Linked DNA regions of Methylomonas sp. 11b. The protein of the gene in region 2 binds, or shares a complex with, the protein of the main gene of each other region. Links are inferred from orthologs where the notes say so. Each region holds a gene or a part of one and is shown on either strand. Other genes may lie near its edges.

What was found.
Region 1: the proteins of pabB (region 2) and METH11B_RS0115855 are in contact, whole or in part, in a solved structure (PDB 8RP0), measured with the Escherichia coli proteins. The link is inferred for Methylomonas sp. 11b from one-to-one orthologs.

The regions. Positions count from the first base shown.
Region 1 is NZ_KI911557.1:3,289,760-3,293,566, reverse strand. What follows is about bases 247-3,245. They hold METH11B_RS0115855 (anthranilate synthase component II), read left to right. Parts: upstream 247-1,450; coding sequence 1,451-2,041; downstream 2,042-3,245. Other genes in these bases: METH11B_RS0115840 (TIGR03862 family flavoprotein), read left to right, coding at 2,796-3,245; METH11B_RS28670 (DUF2442 domain-containing protein), read left to right, coding at 2,237-2,506; METH11B_RS28675 (DUF4160 domain-containing protein), read left to right, coding at 2,104-2,277; trpE (anthranilate synthase component I), read left to right, coding at 247-1,454. In the rest of the region: more of trpE, read left to right, coding at 1-246; more of METH11B_RS0115840, read left to right, coding at 3,246-3,807. UniProt on the Escherichia coli protein: Part of a heterodimeric complex that catalyzes the two-step biosynthesis of 4-amino-4-deoxychorismate (ADC), a precursor of p-aminobenzoate (PABA) and tetrahydrofolate.
Region 2 is NZ_KI911557.1:5,161,533-5,165,323, forward strand. The notes cover bases 242-3,224. They hold pabB (aminodeoxychorismate synthase component I), read left to right. Parts: upstream 242-1,037; coding sequence 1,038-2,411; downstream 2,412-3,224. Other genes in these bases: METH11B_RS0124685 (hydantoinase/oxoprolinase family protein), read left to right, coding at 242-958; METH11B_RS0124700 (amino acid kinase family protein), read left to right, coding at 2,408-2,974; METH11B_RS0124705 (DUF2959 domain-containing protein), read left to right, coding at 2,967-3,224. Outside these bases: more of METH11B_RS0124685, read left to right, coding at 1-241; more of METH11B_RS0124705, read left to right, coding at 3,225-3,626; METH11B_RS0124710 (DUF6694 family lipoprotein), read right to left, coding at 3,628-3,791. UniProt on the Escherichia coli protein: Part of a heterodimeric complex that catalyzes the two-step biosynthesis of 4-amino-4-deoxychorismate (ADC), a precursor of p-aminobenzoate (PABA) and tetrahydrofolate.

The DNA.
Region 1 (3,807 bases), 1.9 Mb from region 2 along the record:
AACAAGGCTATAACCGCATCCCGATCTGCCGCGAAGTGCTGGCCGATCTGGATACGCCGCTCAGCGCATATTTAAAGCTGGCCGACGGCCCTTATTCCTATTTGTTCGAGTCCGTGCACGGCGGCGAACAGTGGGGACGGTATTCGATCATCGGCTTACCTTGCAAAACCCGCATTAAAATCAGCGGCCATAGCATCACGGTCGAAAAAGACGGCCAGGACACGCAAACTTTTGAACACCCGCAGCCGTTGGAATGGATAGAAGAATTTCGGCAAAACTACAACGTGCCGGACGTGCCGGGTTTGCCGCGTTTCAATGGTGGCCTGGTCGGTTATTTCGGTTACGAAACCATCGGCTACATCGAACCGCGCCTACAACCCAGCGGCAAACCCGACCCTATCGGCGCGCCGGATATACTGTTGATGGTGTCGCAAGACTTGCTGGTGTTCGACAACCTATCCGGCAAAATGCTGTTGCTGACCCATGCCGATCCGTCGCAGGCCAATGCCTACGAGAACGCCAAAGCCAGACTCGACGAACTGGTGGTAAAACTGCGCGAACTGCAAGCCAATCCGCAAGCGCATCCGGCCGTTAAACACGTGCACGAACACGATTTTGTCTCCGGCTTTACCCAGCAAGGCTATGAAGACGCGGTGCGAAAAGCCAAGCAATACATCACCGACGGCGATTGCATGCAGGTGGTATTGTCGCAGCGCATGTCGATTCCGTTCAGCGCCTCGCCGCTGGATTTGTACCGGGCTTTGCGCTGCCTGAATCCGTCGCCGTATATGTTTTATCTGAACCTGGCCGATTTTCATATCGTCGGTTCCTCACCGGAAATTCTGGTGCGCCTGGAAGACAATGAAATCACTGTCAGACCGATTGCCGGTACCCGCCGTCGGGGCGAGACTCACGAACAGGACTTGGAACTGGAAAAAGACCTTTTGGCCGATCCGAAAGAAATTGCCGAGCATTTGATGCTGATCGACCTGGGCCGCAACGACACCGGCCGGGTAGCGAAAATCGGTAGCGTCAAACTCACCGACAAGATGATCGTCGAGCGTTATTCGCACGTCATGCACATCGTTTCCAACGTCACCGGCGAATTGCAGGAGGGCAAAAACGCCTTCGACGTACTGGCTGCCACCTTCCCAGCCGGCACCGTCAGCGGTGCGCCGAAAATTCGGGCGATGGAAATTATCGACGAACTGGAGCCGGTCAAGCGCGGCATTTATTCCGGCGCAGTCGGTTACATCTCCTGGTCCGGCAATCTGGATACCGCCATCGCCATCCGCACGGCGGTGATTAAAGATCAAACCTTACACATTCAAGCCGGCGCCGGCATCGTTTACGATTCCGTGCCGCGCAGCGAATGGGATGAAACAATGAACAAAGGCCGCGCGGTGTTCCGCGCCGTCAGCATGGCCGAAGCCGGCCTCGGAGGCAAAGCATGAGCGGCGTCAGATTGGTGATGGTCGACAATTACGATTCGTTCACCTACAACCTGGTGCAATATTTCGGCGAATTGGGTGCCGAGGTGGTGGTGGTGCGCAACGACGAAGTGACGGTGGATGACATCGAAGGGCTGCGCCCGGACAAGATCGTGATTTCCCCCGGCCCCTGCACACCCAAAGAAGCCGGTATTTCCGTGGAAACCATCCACCGCTACGCCGGCAAATATCCGATTCTGGGCGTCTGCCTGGGACACCAAAGCATTGGTTACGCGTTCGGCGGCAACATCATCCACGCTAAGCAGATCATGCACGGCAAGACCTCGCCGGTTTATCACAAGGATGCCGGCGTATTCAAAGGCCTGAGCAACCCGTTCACCGCCACCCGCTACCACTCGCTAGTGATAGAACAAACCAGCTTGCCGGATTGTCTGGAAGTGACAGCCTGGACCCAGGACGAAGCCGGAAATATCGACGAAATCATGGGCGTAAGGCATAAAACCCTGGATATAGAAGGCGTGCAATTCCACCCAGAGTCGATTCTGACCGAACATGGGCATGATATGTTGCGGAATTTTTTGGCGCGATGACTCCGACGGTCTTTAAAGAAGCGGGCTACCGCTTCTTTTTCTTCTCAAGGGAAGAACCTAGAATGCACGTGCACATCGTTTCCGAAGACGGCGAGGCCAAATTTTGGCTTAAACCGGAAATTGAGCTGGCAAAAAACTATCGATATTCCAGAAAGCAGCTAAAAGAAATCGAATCTTTAGTGGAGAAACATTACGATGAACTCATTAGCGCTTGGCAACAACATTTCCCCGGCTGAAGTGACACACATATCCAGTCACGGCGTATGGTTGCTGACTCGGACCGAAGAGTTATTCATGTCTTATGATGACTTTCCGTGGTTTAAAAATCAGCCTATCAATGCCATTCTCCGTGTTGAAGAGCCTTCACCCAATCATTTTTACTGGCCAGAAATGGATATCGACTTGACTGTGGAGATGATCAAACATCCGGAGAGATTTCCATTGCAAGCCAGTAGTCAGTCCTAAATTAACTGCATGACATCTCGATTTGCAATCCGTATCGACCGTTCATTCAAACTATCAAGGCACTACTTCGTAAAACATGGATGAGCTCTTTTCCTTGATTTGGGGAGCAATACATTGGCGATTTGTATTGTGCGTTCTAATCTCCATCGGCTTGGCGTTTTTTCTTTCATATTCTATCGAACCTTTTACATCGGGATATTGCGTGAGCTTAGTCGGTGTCGGAGCGCTCCTGGGCATATATTGGCAAGGAAAGGCTGGTTAGAACATGAAACTTTAGCCTCGCCACGCATTGACTTCCTTTAACCACTCTGTCGCCATCATCGGCGCTGGTCCTGCAGGTCTGATGGCCGCCGAAGTATTGAGCCAAGCCGGGCTCAACGTCACCGTTTACGATGCGATGCCCTCGGCCGGGCGCAAGTTTTTGATGGCTGGCAAGGGCGGCATGAATATTACCCATTCTGAATCGTTCGAGAGGTTTTTGTCCCGCTACGGTGCGAGGCGCGCCGAACTGGAACCGTTGCTTAACGAGTTTGCGCCGGACGCTTTGCGAGCCTGGGTACAAGGCTTGGGTATCGAAACCTTTGTCGGCACATCCGGCCGGGTGTTTCCCAACGAAATGAAAGCCGCGCCGTTGTTACGAGCGTGGCTGCACCGCCTGCGTTCCAACGGCGTACAGTTCCGCATGCGCCATCGCTGGCTGGGATGGACGAAAAATGAACTACGCTTCGATACGCCGGACGGCGAGCGGATTGTCCAGGCCGATGCGGTTATTTTAGCTTTGGGCGGCGGCAGTTGGCCGCAACTGGGTTCGACGGGTGTTTGGCAATCAATGCTAGCGCAGCGCGGCATCGCCGTTGAACCGCTAAAGCCGGTCAACTGCGGTTTTGAAATTGCCTGGAGTGACTATTTTCGCGAACGTTTTGCCGGCCAGCCGCTCAAGCCGGTTAGCATCTTATTCACAAATCAGAACGGCGAGACATTCAACCAGCAAGGCGAACTGACGATAGCCGAGTACGGTTTGGAAGGCGGCTTGATTTATGCGCTGTCCGCGCCGCTGCGTGATGAAATAGCCGCCAGCGGTTCGGCGTTGATACAGTTGGATTTACTGCCGGATCGCAGTTTGGCAAACATCATAGATCGTCTGGGCAAGCCGCGCGGCAAGGACAGCTTGGGCAATCATCTGCGCAAACGTTTGGGTATTAGCGGCGCCAAAGCTGCTTTACTGCGCGAAGTCTTGTCTGCCGCCGAAATGGACGATCCGAGCAAACTTGCCAAAACCTTGAAAGCGTTGCCTATCACGC
Region 2 (3,791 bases):
TCAGCAGGCTTGTCCGCTATGGAAGGGCGTGGATTTCTTGCATGGTACCTTGGCCGATTTAGCCGGCCAATTCGATTTGCAAGCTTGCCAGCATGCCGTGACGATGACCGGCGAGCTAGTGGATTGTTTTACCAGTCGCGAGCAGGGGGTCAATGCTATCGTTCAGGCAGTTTGCGAGCATTTCAACGCCGAGAGGGTATCTGTATTTGCCGGCTTGCGCGGCTTTTTGCCGGCAGCGCAAATTCAGTCGGCCGATTGCATGGACATCGCCTCCGCTAACTGGTTAGCCAGCTTGTTACTGGTGGCAAAGCGCCTGCCAAATGCCTTATTTGTGGATATAGGCAGTACCACTACCGATATTTTGCTGGTCGAAAATCATCAGCTCAAAGTCCAAGGCTTTACCGACTATCAGCGCTTGGTCTGCGGCGAGCTAGTGTATACCGGCATTGTCCGCACGGCGGTAATGGCAATTGCGCAAGAAGCGGAATTCAACGGTCAACAAATGGGCTTGATGGCCGAGTATTTTGCGACAATGGCCGATGTGTATCGCTTGACCGGCGATTTAAACGAAGCTCACGATCAGAGCGATACCGCCGATGGCGCGGAAAAGTCGGTTTCGGCCAGCGCCCGGCGCTTGTCGCGACTGACCGGTTACGAGTTCAGTGAGAGCGATCACGCACTCTGGGCGGCATTTGCCGAGCAGCTTAAAGCCAAGCAACATCACAAAATTAGTCAGGCGTGTGTCAGGCAGTTGCAAAAGGCAAAATCGCGCTCGGCAATCCAATTTGTCGGTGCTGGCGTCGGCCGATTTTTGGCGCGGGACATTGCTCGAGATTTGGGAGTTGAGTATCTGGACTTTAACGATTTGCTGTCATCAACCCCTAAAACCAATGGTATTGATGCTGCCGACTGCGCGCCGGCCGCCGCCGTGGCTTATCTTGCCGGCCGGTTTGGTTAAAGCCGGTGGCTGGGGTAAAATCGGTGTATTGCAAATCATGTCCTTGCGGCACATTCCGGCCGTTTAACAGCACCCCTTAATGCCTTTAGCAAAACCCATCAAACAATCGCTGCCTTATTTTCAAGACAGTGCAACATTATTTGCCCCGCTGGCGCAGCAGCCTTGGGCAGTATTTCTGGATAGCACCCAGCCGCATAGCAAGCAGGATAGGTTCGACATCATCGCCTACGCCCCAATCGCAACCCTGCAAACGCGTGGCAATATTACCCTTATCGAGCGCGATGGCGTGATTAGCGAAAGCGCGGAGGATCCTTTCGAGTTATTGAAACAGCAATTAGGTGTGCCGTTGGCCAGTGTGGACGGTTTGCCGTTCAACGGTGGGGCCATCGGTTATTTTGCTTACGATCTTGCCAGACGCATAGAGCGACTGCCGGCTATGGCCGCCGACGCCGAACAACTGCCGGAAATGGCGGTGGGCATTTACCGCTGGGCGGTGATTGTCGATCATCAGCGTCGGCAAAGCTGGTTGGTCAGTATCGATTTACCGGAAAGCGAGCAGCAAAGACTAATCGCCGAATTCAGCGCGATTTCTAAACCGGCTGACACTGCGGAATTTAAAGTGCTGCACGCGCCGGTTGCCAATATGGACAAAGATGCTTACACCACGGCTTTTCGGCGTATCAAACATTATTTGAAAGAGGGCGATTGTTATCAGATTAATTTGACCCAGCGCTTCGAAAGCCCTTGTCAGGGCGACCCCTGGCAAGCTTATCAAGTATTGCGGCAGATCAACGCCGCACCTTTTAGTGCCTATCTCAATTTCCCGGATGTGCAGGTTTTAAGTTCTTCGCCGGAACGCTTTTTAAAAGTTACCGACGGCGCGGTGGAAACCAAACCCATCAAAGGTACCAGGCCGCGTCGAAGCGACTGGGAAGAAGATCAGGCGCAGATCGAAGACTTAGTATCCAGCACCAAAGACCGGGCTGAGAATGTGATGATCGTCGATCTGTTGCGCAACGATTTGGGCAAAAGCTGCAAGAAGGGTTCGGTATGGGTGCCTAGTCTGTTCTCGGTAGAAAGCTATACCACCGTACATCATTTGGTAAGCACCGTCACGGGCCAGCTTGCCGCCGGTCAACATGCCATCGATTTATTGCGCAGCTGTTTCCCGGGTGGCTCGATTACCGGCGCGCCGAAGATCCGCGCGATGGAGATCATCGAGGAGTTGGAACCGCATCGGCGCGGCATCTATTGCGGTGCAATTGGTTATATAGGCTTTGACGGCAATATGGATACCAATATCGCGATTCGTACTCTGGTCCACAATCACGGCACGATACGTTTTTGGGCGGGTGGTGGCATTGTCAACGACTCGGTGCTGGACGAAGAATATCAGGAATGCTTCGACAAGGCCGCCGCCTTATTGCAGTTGCTCAAACAATTCAGCGCATGACTTGTGTGATCAAGCTGGGCGGCAGCTTACTGGAAACAGCAGCCTTGCCCGCTTGTTTGGCAGCAATCGCAAATCGCGCCGGCCCAATTGTTATTGTGCCCGGCGGCGGACCGTTTGCTGAACAAGTGCGTATCGCGCAAAGTCAATGGCGTTTCGACGATATCGCCGCACACCGGATGGCAATTCTGGCGATGCAGCAAATGGCCTTGTTGATCCAGAGCCTAATGCCCGAGTTTGTAATCGTCGCCGATGCGGAAAGTATACGTTGTGCGTCGCAACTCAAACCGGTGCTGATCTGGTCTCCGCAAGTCGAGCAATTAGATCAAGCCGGGATTGCCGCTAGTTGGGATATAACGTCCGATAGTTTGGCGGCCTGGTTGGCTGGCTATATCAACGCCGATGAGCTAATTATCGTTAAATCGGCGGCGATTCCGGAGCAAGCGAGTTTGCTGGGCTTACAGCAACAAGGCATACTCGACGCTGCTTTTCCACGCTTCACCGCCCAGGCACACTACAAAATCAAAGTGATTAATAAAGACCGTTTCCTGTCCCACCATGATTAATTTTATCAAAGCCATTCTGAACAAACGTTTGCGCAAGGCTTACTACCAAAGCCGCGAGTCCTTGTTGGGTCATCAAAAGCGCGACATCGTAGTGATGCAGGTTGGGCAGGCTTGCGAGAGCTTGAAGGACAGCCGGGATCAATTCGTCGATGCACTGGATAAATTTAAAAGCATCGTCAATGTGCAGGATAGTTCGATGGAACAACGCTATCAGCAGCTTAAGCGCCGCTACGATCTATGCAAGGGTAAGGCCGATCAAGTCAGTCAAAGGATTCAGGCAGTGGAAGAGATTAGCGAGGCTCTGTTCAACGAATGGGAAGCCGAGCTGGCTTTATATAGCAACCGGGCCTTGAAGGCGCGCAGCCAGCAGCAGTTGAAAAAATCTCGGCAACAATACGCTCGGTTGTTAAAAGCCTTGCAAACTGCGGAAAACCGCATGCATCCGGTATTGGCGGCGTTTCAGGATCAGGTGCTGTTTTTAAAACACAACCTGAACGCCCATGCCATCGCTGCACTGCGGCACGAGTTCATGGAAATTGGTGTGGATATTTCGAGATTGATCGAGGTGATGGAGAAAACCATCAGCGAGGCCAGCCAGTTTGTTGCGGTTCTGGTGGAACAGAAACAACTGCCGGCCCCGGTGCGCAGATAAATTACATGGAGTGCATTTTGTAATCGACCCGTGCCGGTGGGTTTTTGTCACGTTGGTCAGGGGTTTTCTTGCGGTTTTGATCGATACGTTCTTGCGAGTATTGGGAAATCATTTGGTCCCAGTTGTCGTACTTTTCGTAGTCTTTGCTGCCGGCAGCTTTACGTT